3 regions of the Planococcus plakortidis genome follow, and region 2 is predicted to be linked to each of the others. Evidence: riboswitches for the same ligand, from Rfam matches in the RefSeq annotation. Region 2 holds a riboswitch; each other region holds the start of a gene.

Region 1 (6,400 bases), 1.5 Mb from region 2:
GCTGCCAAACCATTGACATTCCAATGGGCTGCGGAGCCTGTCAATTGCTGGATGATACTGGACTCGGCAATGACGTAGCCGAGCCGAAGACCCGCAAGCGCATACATCTTCGTCATCGATCGAACGACGATGACATGCGGGTAGCGTGTCAACAGCGGAATGAACGAAGCGTGTTCACCGATAAAATCGATAAATGCTTCATCGATGACCAATTCACATTTTCCTGTGCACAATGCGGCTATTTCTTCGAGTTGTGCCAAGTCCATTAGACGACCCGTCGGATTATGCGGATTGCACAAATAAAATGCATCGCAATTTGCCACCTGTTCTTGCACGTCTACCAGTTGCAATTGCCAATCATTTTCGGGCGTTAAATCGATTTCCAATATATGAACTTTTTCAGATTCCAAAGTGCTCCGGTATTCAGAAAACGCCGGTTCCACCAGCATTACCCGTTTGCCTCGGTATCGCTTTGCAAGCCAGGTAAAGATTTCCGCAGCGCCATTTCCGGCAGCGACTTGTTCTTTTAAAACGCCGTGGTAGCCGGCCGCTGCCGAACGGAACGGTTCCGCTTGCGGGTCCGGGTACGAAGACAACAAATCGTAAAAATCTGCCCATTGCTCTTTTAAAAAAGCAGGCGGTCCGAACGGATGGACGTTTTCGCTGAAATCGATCACATCTTCAGGTTGCTTCACGCCAGCCTGTTCATACAGGCGGTGAGGATTGGCTCCGTGTTCAGGCAAATTCAAGCAGGATTCCCCCTATTGCAATCAGTGCGAAAAAACTGATCGCGGCAATATCCATCTGGCTGATGGCGCTTTTGATGTGTTTTGCTTCAAGTTTGACTAGCGGTTCGCCCATTTTGGCGCGGATCGACCGGACACCGCCATAGGAGTTGAAACCCCCAAGTTCGATGCCAAGCTGCACGGCCGTTGCCGCTTCCAGCCAGCCGCTGTTCGGGCTTGGATGCTTCCGGGCATCGCGCAACCAAATGGAAAGGCGGTTTTTCAGCGGCATGCCGCTGTCATTTCGGGTGAATAGCACAATCAATAATCCGGTCACCCGGCTCGGTACGTAATTCAACACATCGTCGAATTTGGCAGAGGCAAAACCGAAATCTCGGAATTCCTCGTTCCTATAGCCGACCATCGAATCGCATGTATTGACCGCTTTGTAGATCCACAATCCCGGCGCGCCGAACAATAGCGCCCAAAACATCGGAGCGGTAATGCCATCGCTTGTATTTTCGGAAACCGTTTCGACGACACCGCGAGTAATTTCGCTTTCTCCCAAAGATTCCGTGTCTCGCCCGACAATCCATGACAGCTTGTTCCGGGCGAGGGCTAAATCACCTTGGACAAGCGGTGCATAGACATCTTCCGCTGCCTGCTTCAAGCTTTTCTGGGACAAGCCGGCAGCGATTAACAGCGCTTCGGCCAAAATTCCGATCACTGGATGGAGCGAATAGGCAGCCATGACGGCGAAGATTGTCGTTGAAGCGACAATCACTAGCACGATGGCAAGCATGATGAAGCCATTGCGAAACGCATGCTGCGGCACATTCAGGCGGCTTTTCAGCCTATTGATCAATGAACCGATCCAGCGAACGGGATGCGGCCATGTCGGCGGATCCCCGATCAGCCGGTCGAGCAATAGGCCGATGCCAATTGCCAGCACATAGTGGATCATGCTTTCTTCGCCTCGCGATACAGATGGATCGCTTCGACTGTACATTCGAAGACACCCGCGCCGATCAGCTTCCCGACTTCGGTGATCGGGCCAGCATACGGCAACGCTTCCCCCTGCTGCGTCGCGGCGACCAGGCAGCTATCGGTTGAGGTGCCCGTCGCGATCGTCCCGGTCAAGGGATCGATGACTTCTTCATGCTGCAAAGCTTTCGTTTTGGCTTCAGTCGCAGTGATCATCGCTTGAATGAACGCTTCATCCGACAGAATGCCGTTCACCATGATCCACGTATTGATCGTGCCGACGCGCTGCTCACGCGCCACGGCCTGCGATACATCAACGCCGTTGCCGACACCGGCCGTCACCGCCACGACGATGCTGCCGAAATCAGCTTTGTATTCACGGACAATGGCATGCTCAGTACGCACAGCTGTCATCATCGCCACCGTATCCGTCGCTTTCAACCCGCTGTCTTCGATATAAGCGACCATTTCCACGTAACTATTGTCGATATTATAGGTGGCGTCGACGCGGCGGTTGAGGAAATTGCGGAACCAGCCCGAGCCTGCATTGACAACTGCAGAGGAAACCGTCTTCAGCGGAAGCTCGCTCTGATAAGCGACGAATTCCGGCGTGATGAGAAAATCGCCGGCTCTCACTTTCTGACCTGGTGTTTTTCTCCGTACGTTTGGCAAAAGAGTGATCTGCGGCTTCGGCAGCTCTGGATGGGGATGGTTGCTGACACGCGTCCGATAGACAGACTCGACGTCATGTGTCCGGACGACTTCGTGAGGCTCCCCTTTCCGGACGATGCTTCCTTCGTCCATCAATAAAAGTTCGTCGCAATACATCGATGCCAAGTTGATATCATGAAAAATCGAGACAACTGTCAATTCTTTTTCGATGGCCTGCCTTTTGATCGTATCCAATAATTCTTTTTGATGGTTGATGTCAAGGTGGTTGGTCGGCTCATCAAGAAGCAGGACCTCAGCGTTTTGCGCCAATGCCTGCGCCACGAAGACGCGCTGCTGCTCGCCGCCAGACATCTCCTCAAGCAAGGTCGATTCGTAGTGGCTGATGTTCATCAGCTGCATCGCTTCCTGGACGGCCGCTTCATCTTCCGCGGACCATGAGGAAAACCATCCGCTTTGGTGAGGGTACCTGCCGAGAGAAACCGTTTCGCGGACAGTATGTGAAAAAGCATGCGCATGAAGCTGCGGCAAGACCGCCATCTTGCGGGCCAATTCCTTGGCCGGGAAATCGTCGAGCGCCCTGCCGCCTATCCGGACCACGCCGGCTGTCGACCCCAAGACGCCGCTGATCAATTTCATCAACGTGGATTTCCCGCTGCCGTTCGGCCCGAGTATGCCGAGCATGCGGCCTTTTCCGACACCGAATGAAATGCGGTCGACGATTTTTTTATCGCCGTAGCCGCCTGATAGATTTTCGATTTGCAACATTTAAAGCCCTCCTCTGCGCTGGCGGAAAAAGATGAATGCAAAGACCGGCGCCCCGATGAATGCGGTGATGACCCCGATCGGCAATTCGGTCGGCGAGATAATCGTCCGCGCCACCAGGTCGCAAATAATCAATAGCGCGGCTCCATTGATGAACGATAAGGGCAGCACATGCCGGTGGTCAGAACCCCAGACGAGACGTGTCATGTGCGGGACGACCAAGCCGACAAAGCCGATCGTCCCGGATACTGCGACGGCAGTTCCGGTCAGGACCGAGCCGCCGATCAAAATCGCCATCTTGCTCCTCTTGACGTCCACGCCCAGATGCTGTGCGCGCTCTTCCCCGAACAGCATGGCATTTAATTCCCTGCGGTAGAGCCATAAGACGAATGAACCGGCCAATACGAACGGCAAAGCCATCTGTACATAAGGCCAGCCTCGCATCGACACGCTGCCGAGTAGCCAACCGATGATCTGCCGGAGCTCTTCGCCGGTCAATGCGATCATCAAGGACATGATCGACCCGAGGAATGAACTGAAGATGATACCGGTTAAAATGACCGTCTCCATCTTCATCGACCGGTCAACAAGCCGCGCAAAGCCCATGACGGCGAGCATCGTGATCAATGCGCCGATCATGCTGATGACCGGCAAGGTGAACAGGCCGAGAAACGGAATGGAGATGCCGAAAAAAAGCGTCATCACGGCACCGACAGCGGCACCGGACGACACTCCCAAAGTATAAGGATCAGCGAGCGGATTTTTCAGCAAGCCCTGAAAAGCTGCGCCCGCAATCGCAAGTGCCGCACCGACCAGTCCCGCAAGCACTACGCGTGGCATGCGGATATTCCATAAAATGTTCGCTGCGGCTTCGTCTGAAGAAGGATTCCAGATGACCGCCGGTGAAATCGGCACCGTCCCGACCGTCACGCCAAGTACCATCGCCCCGGCCAATAAAATCAGGGAGACCAGATAGGCGAGTGCAGATTTACTCACTGAAGGTCTCCGGATAAATCAACTCTGCCATCGTCATCAAGCCTTCCGTCAAACGCGGGCCTGGGCGCGTGACGGTATCCGGATTCAATTCATGGACGGCATCTTCCTGCACGGCCGTCACATCTGCATAGCCGCTGCGCTCTTTGATCAGTTCAGCAGCATTTTCGATATAGCCGCCTTCTGTGGTGATGATGATTTCAGGGTTGGCCGCAACGACCGCTTCCGGATCCATGCTGATCCACCCTTCCTCGCCTCCTGCTACATTTTCCGCTTGGATCATTGTCAGCATTTCATGGATGAACGTACCCGTTCCGGCTGTATAAAGTTCCGGTTCGCTGCCGATCTCCACAAAGACCGATTTGGATTCATCGACACCAGCCGCCAGTTCTTCCACTTCCGCGACTTGCGCTTCCATTTCTTCAATCAACCCGTCTGCCGCTTCCACTGCGCCTGACACTTGGCCGATGACCGAAATCGTTTCATATACTTCATCAAATGTTTCTGCGTTTTCCACGACAAAGACATTCAATCCGGCATCACGCAACTGCTGATATCCTTCAGTTCCCATGCCGAGCCCTGATTCATGGGCCAAAACGACATCCGGCTGCAGGCTGATGATTTTCTCCACATTGAATTCCTGGCCACCGATCTTTTCAAGATCCGCTACTTCTTCCGGGTAATTGTCGAAATCCGAAACGCCGACCATTTTGTCTCCCAAACCGAGTTCGTAGGCGATTTCCGTATTAGAAGGAATCATCGAAACGAATGATTCCGGTTCTTCTTCGATGACCACTTCATCGCCCATTGCATCGACTAAGGTGACCGGAAATTCCGCTTCCGCTACTTCCGACGGCGGTTCAGCCGGTGTTTCTACATCTTGCTCTTCGACAGGCGCCGCACCGTCGCCGCATCCAGCCAGTACAATGGCAGCTATTCCTGCAGCTGTCCCGAATTTCCATCTGTTTTTCATGTCTTTTCCTCCTGATGTTTTGTATTATCCCTACTAAGCGCTCGCTCGGGGTCATAAGCCGACTGCCCTATGCGGCTGAAAAGCGCCGCTTCGGCCATCCGTCTTACGCCTGTCGAGGCATAACAGCCGCTTCCACATTTCATAAAAAAAGTCCCCTGCAGTGAAACTGCGGGGGACTTACAGGACGGTTCGCAAAACAAGCGCGTCCAGCCTGTCCTCGCAAGCTTTCGATTCGGTGTTCATGAAGGCAGGTCTCCTGGCTTGTGATCGTCGCTCGCTGCGCCTTCCCGGGATTTCCCAGTGGCTTGTCGCAGTTCGCTCTCACATACAGTGGCGGGACCGCGCCGGAATCGCACCGGCTTCCCTTTTAACTCATGTTCTTAGACATAAGCACCTTCATGATTGCTATTCAATTGATTTGATGACTCCATTATACACCGAAAGCGCTAATTGTCTTCTACATTTTTTCAGGAGCTTGGACGCCGACGGTCTTCAGGGCGTTTGCGAGTGTTGTCTTAACCCCTTCGATCAAGGCAAGGCGTGCACGCGTCAAGTCTTCGTTGCTGGCATCGAGCACTTTATTGGCATTATAGAAGCTGTGGAAGCTCGAAGCCAATTCGTGGATATATGTCGTGACACGGTGAGGCGCGCGAAGTTTCGCGGCGTCTGCGATGACTTGCGGGAAATCGCCGATCTTCTTCAGAACTTCGATTTCTTTTTCGTGTGCCAACAGTTCCAGATGCTCAGTTGAAGCGGTGAAGTCCTGTTCAGCAGCCTGGCGCAAAATCGAGCAGATGCGCGCATGCGCGTACTGGGAATAATAAACCGGGTTCTCGTTGGACTGGGATACGGCCAAATCCAAGTCGAAGTCCATATGCGAATCGCCAGAGCGCATCGCAAAGAAGTAACGGACCGCATCAAGGCCGACCAATTCGACCAATTCGCGCATCGTGACGGCTTTGCCGGTACGTTTGCTCATCTTCATCTTTTCGCCGTCTTTATACAATTGCACCATTTGGATGATGCTCACTTCGAGCGTATCGCGGTCATAGCCAAGCGCTTCGATCGCCGCTTTCATGCGCGGGATATACCCATGATGGTCAGCTCCCCAAATATTGATGAGCTTGTCGAAGCCGCGCTGGATTTTGTCTTCATGGTAAGCGATATCCGGCGTCAAATATGTGTACGTGCCGTCGTTCTTGATGAGCACGCGGTCTTTGTCATCGCCGAATGTCGTCGAGCGGAACCAAGTCGCACCGTCTTCTTCGTAAATATGGCCATTGTCGCGCAG
Region 2 (6,400 bases):
GCATTGGATGACGTCTTTACATCTTAATCCGAAAAGGAGAGATTCCGAAATGGAGACAGCGAAAAAAAGAATGCTGACGGGCAATAAAGCGATGGCGGAAGCGATTGCCCAGGAGATGGAGAACGACAAAAACGTATTTGTGCTCGGTGAAGATATCGGAAAATACGGCGGCATTTTCGGTTCCACGCAAGGCTTGATGGAGAAATTCGGTCCGGAGCGTGTGCTCGATACGCCAATTTCCGAGACGGCGTTTATCGGTGCGGCGATCGGTGCAGCGGCAGAAGGCATGCGGCCGATTGCAGAATTGATGTTCGTCGATTTCTTCGGCGTCTGTATGGATCAGATCTACAACCATATGGCGAAGATTCCGTATATGTCCGGCGGCAATGTACGCTTGCCGATGGTGCTCATGACTTCGGTCGGCGGCGGTTATAGCGACGCCGCGCAGCATTCCCAGACTCTATATGCAACGTTTGCCCATATGCCCGGAATGAAAGTGGTCGCACCAAGCACGCCGTATGATTTAAAAGGCATGATGACATCTGCGATCCGTGATGACAATCCGGTTGTTTTTATGTTCCATAAATCGCTTCAGGGCCTAGGGTGGATGGACCAGCTCGATTATGCAGTCGGCCATGTGCCGGAAGAATCGTATACCGTGCCGCTCGACAAAGCGAATGTCATGCGGGAAGGGAAAGACGTGACGATCGTCGGTATCCAGATGATGACGCATTTCGCGATGGAAGCGGCAGAACGTCTCGCACAAGACGGCATCGAAGCGGAAGTCATCGACCTGCGTTCCTTGGCGCCGATCGATAAAGACACCATCATCAACTCAGTGAAGAAAACGCATCGACTGGTCGTCGTTGATGAAGATTACCGCTCGTACGGCATGACCGCAGAAATTGCGGCCATCGTCTCGGAAGAAGCGCTCTATGAACTCGAAGCGCCAATCAAGCGCTTGGCAATTCCGGATGTGCCGATTCCGTACAGCCATGTACTCGAAGATTTTGTCTTGCCAGGCCCGACTAAAATTGTCGAGACAGTCAAACAGATGATGGATGAAGCGTAAGAGGAGGCGATTGGATGCATGATGTGACTTTGCCGAAGCTATCTGAAGATACCGATGAGAGCTTGATTGTCCTGTGGTTCGTGGATGAGGGCGATTACGTCAAAGAAGGCGCCGTGCTGTGTGAAGTGCAAACGGAAAAAGCGGTGTCGGAAATTCGTGCGGAAACGAGTGGAACGGTGAAGAAAATCCATGTGAAGCGCGGAGATTCCGCTAAAGCCGGCACGTTGCTTGCAGTCATCGATCCGAAAGGACAAGCTGCCGAGAGCACGGGGGCTTCTGAAAAAGTCCACCTCGAACAGGCGGAGGAAAACAAAGCGTCACAAGAGACAGCGAGCTTTACCCGTGTATCGCCGAGACTTCGTCATCTGGCGAAAGAACTGGGCGTTAAACTTGAAGACGTCAAAGGCTCTGGAAAGGGCGGGGCAATTACCGAACAGGACATCCGTGATGAAGCGGGATTATGAATAAAGAAAAGGCGCAACCGGTTTGAGCGGTTGCGCCTTTTTTGTTGATGAATAAATTATTCATCTTCCTTAGAATGCAATAATGACAACATTTGCCCCTTATTACTCGGCAATGGATAAATACTGGTGCAGCTTGAAAAGTGCTTGCTCTCATTGGATGAATAGACTTAGTCCATCAATTCAGGATAAACGGTTTCCGCAACTAACTGCACGGCTTCACCGATGCGCGGCCCAGGGCGGGAAGTAATGTCGGAATCGATGAAATGCACTTCCTCGTTTTCGATGGCGTCCACATCCGACCAGCTGTCGCGCGCTTCGATATCACCGACGGCATCTTCGACATAAGAAACGGTCGTCAAGATGACTTCCGGATCGCGGGTGATGACTTCTTCTTCGGAAATATTCGGCCAGCCTTCCAAGTCTTCAAAGGCGTTCGTCACGTTTGCGTGATCCAAAATCTCCTGCATGAATGTCGATTTGCCGGTTGTGTAGATTTCAGGGGACGGGCTGATTTCCACATACACTTCTTTTGGTTCTTCGACCGCGGCGAGGCGCTCCTGGACATCTTCGATTTGCGTTTGGATGCCTTCGATCACTTCAGCGCCTTTGTCTTCCTTGGCAAGAACAGCGGCGATTTGTTCGATATCGCCGTAGACTTCGTCGAATGAAGTGGCCGATTCGATAACGAATACCGGAATATCGGCATCTTCCAGTTGCGCTAGGGCAGCCGGTGCCTCGCCGGTTGAATAAGCCAAAACGACATCCGGGTCGAGCTGGATGATTTTCTCGGCATTGAATTCAACCGAATCACTGACGCGCTCGATGTCCTGCGCCGCTTCCGGGTAGTTGTCATAGTCGGTTACGCCGACCAATTGGTCTCCGGCACCCAAGGCGAAGACGATCTCGGTATTGCTTGGGATGAGCGAGACGATCGTTTCAGGCGCTTGTTCAAATTCGAGTTCTTCGCCGCGGTCATCGGTGACGGTGTACGGTGCGTCGCTTGCCGTTTCAGGTGAGGTTTGTTCGGTTGTTTCTTCCGTTGCGGGCGCTTCGGCAGCATCATCTTGGCAAGCGCCGAGTGTTAAAGCGAGTGGAATGCTGAGTAAGAGAAATGATTTGATTTTCACGAGTGAGTCTCCTTTTTCTTCATGTGTTTTGTTGGATAGGATTTGCTGACGAACGGGATTTCATTGACGCCGTGCTGCTTATTGGCATAGACGGCCATGACAAAAAAGACATTGGCGAGCAGGTTGGCGTAGTCCATCAAATGCTCCGGCACTTCGCGTTCAAGCGTCACATGGTGCAGGGCACGCACGGATTTTTTCGCTTCGCTGCGGCAGACGTGGAGAATGCACGCACCGTGCGTTCCTTGCGGCAAGACGAACTGGTCGATTTCTTCCTTCACTTCCGCCACGTAGCGGTCATACAAGTCACTGAGCTCGGCAAGATCTTGTTCAGAAATCGCCAGTTTCCCGCGCACCGAACCGTTCAAGTGGTAAACCATCGGCTGCAAGTAACGCAGATCATTGATGATTTGCGGGATATCGTTGACCGCGATGGCTTCACCGATCCGCGTCGTCAAGGAATCGGTGCGGATCTCGAAATCGACCGTTGAAGCGCTTTCCCTCATGAATGGGTAGCACAGATAGCGCATGTCTTTTTTCATCTTTTCACCTCCTGCATAGAATGCGTAAATATCAGCAGACGTATCGCTTTCAAAAAGAGACAAAAAAAGCCACTCTCAACGAAGAGAGTGGCACGATTGCGAATATCCAGCACAAGGCTGTCCATAGGAAAAAGTTGCCGTAGATCCTCTTATCTTCCGAAGAGCAAAAATACGTTCAGAAAAAGGTAGGTCTCCTGGCTTGTGCATCGCTTTACTCTAAGGCCTTCCCGGGTCTCCCCAGTGGCATCTCTTATTTCATACGCACTTACAGTTGCGGAAACAGCTCCGGATTTTCACCGGATTCCCTGTTAAGCTGACGAATCAGCACCTTTTCCCTGCATGATTATTTACTTAGTTTCAGTGTAGCATTTTTGGCATGAGTTTAGGAGAGGGGAATGAAAATGTTTAAAACTTGAATAATAATGGAGAAACTGTCGTGGAGGCCGCTTTGGGCATGGCTCCGTACATAGGCGAATGGATCATAATCAGTATTTCACTAGGAGTTGAAAAACGTTCGTAAAAGTCATCGAGAACCAGCGAACGTTCGTAAAGTGTTTTGGTATGTTTACGAACATTTTTTGCGCTTTATTAAGCTGTTTTGAGAGCGTTCGGAAAAGTGTACTTTTACGAACGCTTTTCTCGTCGTTGATTAGATACAAAGATAATTTTAAACTATTCTAAATAACCAAATAATGTTAATGTGAAAAGAAGAGGAAATAATTTTTCGATTCATTTTTATTATGAGAAAGAAGCGACGTTCGATTAAAAATTGAAAAAGAAGTGGGCGATGAAATGAAAAAGTGGGTTGGGATTTTACTTGTACTGAGTTCTATTCTGGTTTATTGGCTTTGGCCGAAAGCAAGCATCGAAAAACCAATTGTTGTATCTGCGCAAGTCATAGAGTCTACTAATACAATGAGTGTTTCCTATATTACTACAAAACAAGATGATGCCCATTTAATGGAGGTCACTGTGAACGGAAAAGGCTTTTATCCTCCATCTCAGACCAATGGTGAAACAGAAGAAGAAAATATGCAAATTATCAGGGACCTGATTGCGCAAAATGGATATCAGTTGCGTGAAGCGACAATTGAGTTGAGCGATGAGGAACTGGCTTATCTCATGCCTGAAAATTCGAGTCGCACTTTTTTGGCGAATGTTTCTTTTGAAGATTATTCCCCTATAGAAGCTGATGGCATTCTGTTACTGGAAGAGGAAGCAGCAGAAGGGAAATTAGAACAGGATCAATTGCATTATATATTTACGGCGCCAGAACCAATGGCTATTTCTACAATTGGCCATTACAGTTCATCTGCCACTGTCTCCTGGTCGCGTGACGGTAGAGAAGTGAAACTGCCACTTGCAATGGAAAAGGGAGACACGCTGGATATTCATTTTCATGGACCCTATCAGATGGGGGAAACGGACGGACTTCTGCTCGAAATTCAAACAACAGACGACAATTACTATACAAGACACCTAAGAGAAACAGTTCAGCTGCCAGATGGATACTTAAAACAACTTGTAAATGAACAACGATAGTTGTAATATAGCATCGCAGTTTACATACCTTAAGTCATCGGTAGTCCGATATATTTAGGATTTGCAACAAATAAAAAGCATTAATTTAGGGAAATTGAATGTAACTTAGGTGCAGTTAAGTTACATTCGTGTTTTAATATACTGACTTTTCTTGAAATAAGGTAAAAAAATTAAAGGAAAAAAGTTCCAAGTTAGAGGAGGAAAAGAATAGTGAAAAAAACACTGGTAATTGTACTCATTTTTACTTTGCTGTCAGCGTGTAATTTAATTGAGTCTACACCTAGTATCGAAAAACTAAACAAGGCACCAGAAAATGTGCAAGAACTATTAGATCCGGCTGTTCCTCTTCAATCGATAAATAAGAATGGAGAAATGGCTTATCTTATTTATGAATCAAAGGATGAGGTAACTGCTTCTCTTGAAAAACAAGGAGACAAGTTAAACATAAAACTAAAAGCTGTACCAAAAGATGGTGACAATATTAAACAGCATGTATTCAAGTTGAAGATTGACAAGGAGACGGAAATGATCGACGTACTCATAAACGGCAAATCAACTCCGATGGCTGTAATTACGGGTCCATAAAAACTTGGTTCTATTACAACTGAATGTAACTTAATGTGAATTAAGTTACATTCACTTCCGAAGAAAATCAATCTTAAAATATAAAGAGGATGCTCTAGAAGAGTAAGTAGTTCAGTTTTGGAGTACAAAATGACAAAATGTACTTCAAAATGGACTACTTTTTTCATTTTAACTTACATACCAAATTACATACAAAATGATTTATAAAATGCAATTGAAAATGATAATTGAATGAAAATTTGTGATTTTGTGGTATTATGATAATATAACTTATAGAAAAAATTGCTTATTCAACTAACGGGCAGGATAATGAGAAAAGGTTTTTTGATAGAAATAAGAAATTAGATGGTAAATTAGTTAAAAAGGCTGTGTTATAAATGAAAGTTTCTTTGATTGCTGCGATGGATAAGAATAGAGTGATTGGCAAAGAGAATGACATTCCTTGGAGGATTCCCAAGGACTGGGAATATGTTAAAAATACTACAAAGGGACATCCGATAATATTAGGTAGGAAGAACCTTGAATCAATCGGAAGAGCCTTACCTGACAGAAGAAATATTATTCTGACGAGAGATAAGGGGTTTACCTTTAATGGTTGTGAAATTGTTCATTCAATAGAAGATGTTTTTGAGTTATGTAAAAACGAAGAAGAAATTTTTATTTTCGGAGGAGAACAGATTTATAATTTGTTTTTCCCTTATGTTGAGAAAATGTACATCACAAAAATACATCATGAATTCGAAGGAGATACTTTTTTTCCAGAAGTGAATTATGAGGAATGGAATGAGGTATTTGCCCAAAAAGGGATAAAGAATGATAAAAATCCGTATAACTACTATTTTCATGTATATGAAAGAAAAAACTTATTGAGTTAACGGGTGCGTTAATTGAAGAAGAACAGTAAAGATAAAGCACAAGAGCTTGGGATTACTCCAAGCTCTTTTTGTCATTTGAAATAAATTATATCTTTCCAATCAAATTGTTTATCTGTAATCCCTAATCTTTGAGCAGGTGTCAAAACCTTTTTATCCGCTGATTTAAAAGGGCGACAAAAGTTGTAGTAAGTTCTTA
Region 3 (6,400 bases), 950 kb from region 2:
GCGGCGGGATGTGGTAAGCTGAACGTCACGATGAGTGAACGGGAGTGAACGAAATGGGTAAAGCGAAAGCAAAAGCAAAAAGCGGCGTAGGTCAAGGCACCGGCAAAAAAGGCTGGAACCGTTGGGAAAAAGGCAAAAACAAAGCCAAAAGTTTTAAGCCGTATACAAGCAAAGACAATAAAGAAGCCACGAACCAAAAAGGAAAGCAGCCAGAAGCTGAATCTGAATGGGTCGATGGATAACAAGAGCCGCGCAGTAAGTTGCGCGGCCTTTTTATTTCCCGGGAAATAGAAATGGCAGTGGAAAGCGGTGGGGATTTTGCTATGGGCTGTGCTAAAGCGAGGTATTGAAAACCAACGTGAAGCACAAACGAGCTCCCGAACTAAATACTATCTACCTTACCGATGCACGCCTTAGGAAGCGATTCCCCCACTAGCCGGCAACTCCTTAGAGAAGCAGATCTAATTGAACACACACGAATCTATGAAATGTATTAGCCAGCCAGCGACAAGGGTGAGCCGACGCAATAAGACAAGCGCCCTTCTTGGCTTATTGCTAAAGGCCAACCCAAAGCAGGCTGGCGACTACAAAGATGATGCATAACTAGAGCACAGGAACGATTTCACAAGCAAGTTCTCGCTGTCTTCGCTGAAACAGAAAATTTGAAAACCTTGTATCAAAAAATAACTACAAATTGAAAGTTTTATACGAAAAACAAGCCAGCGACTAGACCCTTTTTCACTTTCTACAGGAAGTACGAGAAAATCCTTGCGGCGAAATTCGAACTGGTCTATAGTGAAACTACAAGATTTGGTGATGATGTAAAAATTCAACACCATATATAGTGATACCGCAATAAGGGTGCCCAATATGGGCTGAAAAGGGAATCCGGTGAAATACCGGAGCTGTTCCCGCAACTGTAAGCGCAGACGAACCATGAAATCCACTGTCCAATGGACGGGAAGGGCATGGGGAGAGTGACGCGCGAGCCAGGAGACCTGCCTTTGTTGTCGTTTTGCACTTCTCCGGGAATTGGGAAGGATGACAAAGGTTTGGTTCGTGTGGCCCAAATGTGCCCACTTAGTTAACTTGCGTTCATGCTCCCATTCTCTCTGGAGAATGGGGGCTTTTGTGTTGTTAGAAGGAGGAAATTAATATGCACAGAGAACAACTTCCGGCCGGCGTATCCAGGACGATCCAGTCCCGGCTTGTCTTGCCGCCGGACACCAACCATATGGGCACGATTTTCGGGGGCACCGTCCTCGCGTATATCGACGAGATCGCCGCCATCTCGGCAATGAAGCATAGCCGGCGCGCAGTCGTGACCGCATCGATCGACAACGTCAATTTCCTGTCCTCGGCAAAAGTCGGCGATATCTTGATCTTGGAAGGCGTTGTCATTTCGACGGGCCGGACATCGATGGAAGTATACGTCAAAGCAGAATGCCAGCACATCGAAAGCGGCACGCGCAGCTTAACGACCACTTCGATCTTGACGATGGTCGCAGTGGATGCAGAAGGGCGCCCAACGCCAGTCGCGAGCGTGGTGCCGGAAACGGAAAATGAAAAACGATTATTTGACAACGCACAGGAACGAAAAGAACGCCGAATGATCGCAAACGAATACGCAAAGGAGCTGTGTTAAAAATGACTTTAGGAGCAGTAGAACGCGATAGAAAAATTCAGGATGCACTCGACCGGGTTTCGATGGACGAACCGCATTGGACGTTCGAAGCGGCAGGATTATATTTGGAGAAATTATATGAGCAAGCGGCACTAACGCGAGGCTACAGCGCAGCGAATAAATACGATGATTTCTACGGATTGATTTATGGGCTTAGCCGCCTTGGGATTTATTCAAAAGATTTGCTGGAAGCTTACTCCGAGGGCGAAATCCGCTTACTGGGACAAGAAATTTCACCGGAGCGCGATGAATTGTTCAATTACATAGGATTGTTCTTGCTGGCGGACCGTTATTTGGCAAAAGACTATGACGGCCGTGTGTGGGAATTGCCGCAGGAGCGCTTTCTCGTCATCGCGATGACTTTGATGCAAAAAGAACCGAAAGTGCGCCGCCTCGAACTCGTCAAGGAAGCGTATTGGGCGATGAGCAATCTGTATATGACGGTGGCGACGCCAACTTTATCGAATGCCGGAAAAAGTTTTGGCCAAATGTCTTCGTGTTTTATCGACACCGTAGCGGATTCGCTTGATGGCATTTACCAGAACAACTGGGATGTCGCACGCCTGAGCAAAGACGGCGGCGGCCTCGGTGTTTACTACGGAAAAGTGCGCGCACTCGGCTCGGACATCCGCAAATTCAAAGGCAATTCATCCGGCGTCATCCCGTGGATCCGCCTGCTCAACGACACAGCGGTCAGCGTCGACCAACTTGGCCAGCGTCAAGGCGCAGTGGCGGTCTATTTGGATGTCTTCCATAAAGACATCATGAATGGCTTCCTGGATTTGAAAACGAATAATGGCGATGAGCGCCGCAAAGCACACGATATTTTCACCGGGGTCTCGATTCCGGATTTGTTTATGCAAAAATTGCAGGAAACCGATGAAAACGGCCGCAGCGTCGGCGAATGGCATACGTTCTGCCCGCATGAAGTGAAACAAGTAATGGGTTGGAAAGACGAGCAGGGCAATTTGCTCGGGCTCGAAGACTTCTACGACGAAACCGACCGTAAATACTTCACGGAAAAATACGAAGAAGCGGTCAACCATCCTTTATTGGCCAGAAAATCGTTCCGTGCGATGGATATCATGGCGCGCATCATGGTGTCGCAGCTCGAGACTGGCACACCGTACATGTTCTACCGTGACGAAGTGAACCGCCAAAACCCGAACAAGCACTTGCGCGGCATCGGCAAAACATCCATCTATTGCAGCAATCTATGCAGTGAAATCGCACAGAACATGTCGCCGACTGAAATCATTAAAGAATACAAAGATGAAGAAGGGAATCTCGTCACTGTGAAAAAACCGGGCGATTTCGTCGTCTGCAATTTATCATCCATCAACTTGCCAAGAGCGGTGCAAGCGGACGTTTTGTCCCGCCTCATCCCGATTCAATTGCGCATGCTCGATAACGTCATCGACTTGAACACCATATCGGTCGGCCAGGCGGAAGTGACGAACCTAAAATATCGCGCCGTTGGATTAGGGACATTCGGATGGCACCACTTGCTCGCGCTTCGCGGCATCCACTGGGAAACGCAAGAAGCAGTCGATTATGCCGATACCTTGTATGAAGAAATCGCTTGGCACGCCATACGCGCATCAGCGGGACTGGCAGAAGAAAAAGGCGCCTTCAGTGAATTCACAGGTTCTGAATGGCACACGGGCGAGTATTTCGAACGCCGCAGCTATACGGGCGAACGCTGGGACGCCTTGCGCCGCAAAGTATCTGCATCCGGTGTCCGCAATGGCTGGATGATGGCGGTCGCGCCAAACTCGTCGACCGCGAAAATCGGCGGCTCGACAGACGGCATCGATCCTTTGTATGCCGTCGAATACGCAGAAGAGAAAAAGAATTTCCGCTTTAATGTGACGGCACCGGACCTTAACCACCACACATATGATTATTACCGCCGCGCGCGCCACGTGCTGGACCAAAAATGGAGCATCCGCCAAAATGCCGCAAGACAGCGCCATATCGACCAGTCGATCAGCTTTAATTTATACGTGCCGCATACGATCCGCGCCAAGGAATTGCTCGAATTGCACCTCGAAGCGTGGAAGTGCGGCTTGAAGACAAGCTATTATGTGCGCAGCACGTCGCAGGAAGAAATCGAAGCATGCGAGGCATGCGAAAGCTAAGGAAGGATGATGAGTATGGAAACGTTAACGAAACAAGTCTTGATGGACCCGGATGCACCGAACCGCTCGACCGCCATTGTCGGCGGAGCGAGCTCAGGTCTGCTCAATTGGAACGACATCGCCCATCCGCATATGTATGAACTGTACCAAGCGCTGCTCGCGAACTTCTGGAAAGCGCAGGAAATCAATATGCAGGATGATATTAAAAATTGGGATTCGCTATCGGATACCGAGAAAGATGTCTTTTTGCGCATTAACACGCAACTCGCGTCTCTCGACAGCCTGCAGACACCAACGATGACCCAAGTCATGGACTATGTCAGCGATTCAAGTTTCAAGTCGATTTTTGCCGTCATCGCCCAGCAGGAAGCGGTCCATACCGAGTCTTATTCCTACGTGCTCAGCTCGCTCGTGCCGCTCGATGAACAGAACCGGCGCTTTGATGAAGCAAAGAACGATCCGCTCGTCAGAAAGCGCAACGCACGCATTTTACAAGCATACGAAGCATTTCGTACCGAGCCGAATTTGGAAAACCTGCTGAAGCTTGCGGTCAACTCGATCAATTTGGAAGGCATTTATTTCTATGCGGGCTTTGCTTTTTTCTACCACCTCGCGCGCCAGCAGAAAATGCTCAAGACCAGTACGATGATCAGCTATATCCAGCGCGACGAAATGCAGCACGCTTATTTCGTGTCCCAGTTTATCCGCATCTTGATCGCAGAAAACCCGGAGCTTGCGACAGATAGCATGAACAACTGGATCCGCGAGGAAGTGGCGCACGCCGTCGAACTCGAAAAAGAATGGGCCCAGCATATCCTTGGGGAGATCGATGGCCTGGACCTTGATGAATTCAATGAATACGTCGAGTATTTGGCCAACAAGCGGCTGCGCCAAATCGGCCTTGGCAACCTCTATGAAACGCGGGACAACCCGATGCCGTGGATCCGCGTCTTCGGTGACGATATGATGAACAGCACGAAGTCGGATTTCTTCGAACAGAAATCGCGCGCCTATACGAAAGTATCGGAGTCGAACGGCTTTGACGAATTATAAACCGAGCGTTGCAATTGTCTATGCTTCTGCGACGGGGCACACTGAAACCCTTGCGCATATGGTGGCGGACGCTTTCGTGCGGCAAGGGGCTGAACCGGATGCTTTTCGTGTAAAGGAATTCGATCTCACCAAACTATGCCGTTACGATATAGTTTTGGTCGGCACTTATACGTGGATGAACGGTGACATTCCAAAGCAGCTTCACGGCTTATTTGAAGCGATGGAACAGCAAGACAAGACGCTTGTTACAGGTGTATTCGGGACAGGCGACCGCTGTTTTGCAACCTATTGCGGGGCGGTGGATCTGTTCCGGGACATGCTCCATGCGAAAACCATTTTAGCCGCGACGCTCAAAGTCGAACAGATGCCGTCCGCGGATGACCGCAAGCGCTGCGGCGCATTTGCGGAAAGTGTGCTGATGAAATACAGCCATCGCAAAGGCATGTTGTCAGCCGCCAACTCCTGAATCCTCCCCCTAGTTTCTCCTTCAGGCAAGCGGGTATAGAGCAAATAAGGAATTGAAACAGAGGAGGAAGGGCGATGGCACAACAGAAATGGCTGAAAGTCGGCGCGGCGGCAATGCTGTCTGCAGGAATGCTCGCTGCATGCGGCGGCGGGGAAGACGAGCCGGAAATGGAACAGGAAACGGATGTCATGCCGGGCGAGAACCATGGTGATTCGGACGACAACGATGATGAGGAAGAAGAGGATTAATTTTGTATAAGCAAACATAGGCCTATGGTTTCCCTTTTTGCACGGTTTATCTTATACTATTCACGGATGGAAAACTATAGTATTTCCGTTCAGGCACCACTTTTCACCGCTTAATGATACCCGACTTCAATTTGGTAAAATGGAACAGACAATAGCGCTGGAACCAACGCCGAAAAAAGCCCTTGCCTGGGTTTTTTCGGCGTTTTCTGTTCCGCGCAACTTGCTTTAAGAAAGGGGAACGATATGAAAATCGAACACACTATCATGGACCTGGCACAGCAGGTCGGGAACTTGCTTGAGGCGGAAACTGATACGACAGATATGGAATGCCTGATCAAAAAAAACCGGACCGTAACCATTCAATTGCATGATAAAAGTTTTGATTGCACATTGGAACATGACATATCGTTTCGAAACCTGAAATCCGATGGCTCTGCCATGAACGAAGCAGACATATACTTGCTCCCTGAAGAAGTGCCGTTATTTACGCAAGCATTGCAACAATACCCGATCGCCTTGCCGACGGAATTTGAGCAAAGTATCGACTCGAACCCGAATATTGTGTGTCTGCGGCTTACTGCAGAAGAGCCGCCGGAGAATTTTGCCGCACGGCTTGCAGCTGCATTGCGCCAGATCGATTAAATATACAAAACCCGGATTACCTGGTAATCCGGGTTTTTAATATGCATCCTTTATTTGGAAAACGAAAGGCAGCATGATAGAGTGGGCATAATGGAATTTCAAATCCATCTGGAGGGTTGGGCATGCGTAAACATATAATATATTTCGTAGGATTCCTGGCGCTTGC

The links. Region 2 has a riboswitch for cobalamin ahead of BBI15_RS04175 (hypothetical protein). Riboswitches for the same ligand answer to the same signal wherever they lie in the genome.
Region 1: another riboswitch for cobalamin. It lies ahead of BBI15_RS12955 (ABC transporter substrate-binding protein); the one in region 2 lies ahead of BBI15_RS04175 (hypothetical protein).
Region 3: another riboswitch for cobalamin. It lies ahead of BBI15_RS15565 (acyl-CoA thioesterase); the one in region 2 lies ahead of BBI15_RS04175 (hypothetical protein).

Annotation. Positions count from the first base shown of each region.
Region 1 covers NZ_CP016539.2:2,579,144-2,585,543, forward strand. Annotated here, with positions in the region: gene BBI15_RS12935 (pyridoxal phosphate-dependent aminotransferase) at 1-749, opposite strand, end outside; gene cbiB (adenosylcobinamide-phosphate synthase CbiB) at 736-1,689, opposite strand; gene BBI15_RS12945 (adenosylcobinamide amidohydrolase) at 1,686-3,146, opposite strand; gene BBI15_RS12950 (FecCD family ABC transporter permease) at 3,147-4,139, opposite strand; gene BBI15_RS12955 (ABC transporter substrate-binding protein) at 4,132-5,109, opposite strand; cobalamin riboswitch at 5,339-5,522, opposite strand; gene argS (arginine--tRNA ligase) at 5,567-6,400, opposite strand, start outside.
Region 2 covers NZ_CP016539.2:812,566-818,965, forward strand. Annotated here, with positions in the region: gene BBI15_RS04155 (thiamine pyrophosphate-dependent dehydrogenase E1 component subunit alpha) at 1-27, shown strand, start outside; gene BBI15_RS04160 (alpha-ketoacid dehydrogenase subunit beta) at 50-1,072, shown strand; gene BBI15_RS04165 (biotin/lipoyl-containing protein) at 1,087-1,536, shown strand; gene BBI15_RS04170 (ABC transporter substrate-binding protein) at 1,704-2,663, opposite strand; gene BBI15_RS04175 (hypothetical protein) at 2,660-3,202, opposite strand; cobalamin riboswitch at 3,370-3,549, opposite strand; gene BBI15_RS04180 (hypothetical protein) at 3,995-4,744, shown strand; gene BBI15_RS04185 (hypothetical protein) at 4,955-5,329, shown strand; gene dfrG (trimethoprim-resistant dihydrofolate reductase DfrG) at 5,707-6,204, shown strand; gene BBI15_RS04195 (hypothetical protein) at 6,276-6,400, opposite strand, start outside.
Region 3 covers NZ_CP016539.2:3,125,981-3,132,380, reverse strand. Annotated here, with positions in the region: gene BBI15_RS15570 (DUF3934 domain-containing protein) at 54-242, shown strand; cobalamin riboswitch at 843-1,020, shown strand; gene BBI15_RS15565 (acyl-CoA thioesterase) at 1,157-1,645, shown strand; gene BBI15_RS15560 (ribonucleoside-diphosphate reductase subunit alpha) at 1,648-3,825, shown strand; gene BBI15_RS15555 (ribonucleotide-diphosphate reductase subunit beta) at 3,832-4,878, shown strand; gene BBI15_RS15550 (flavodoxin domain-containing protein) at 4,865-5,344, shown strand; gene BBI15_RS16490 (hypothetical protein) at 5,419-5,592, shown strand; gene BBI15_RS15545 (DUF1259 domain-containing protein) at 5,836-6,234, shown strand; gene BBI15_RS15540 (hypothetical protein) at 6,357-6,400, shown strand, end outside.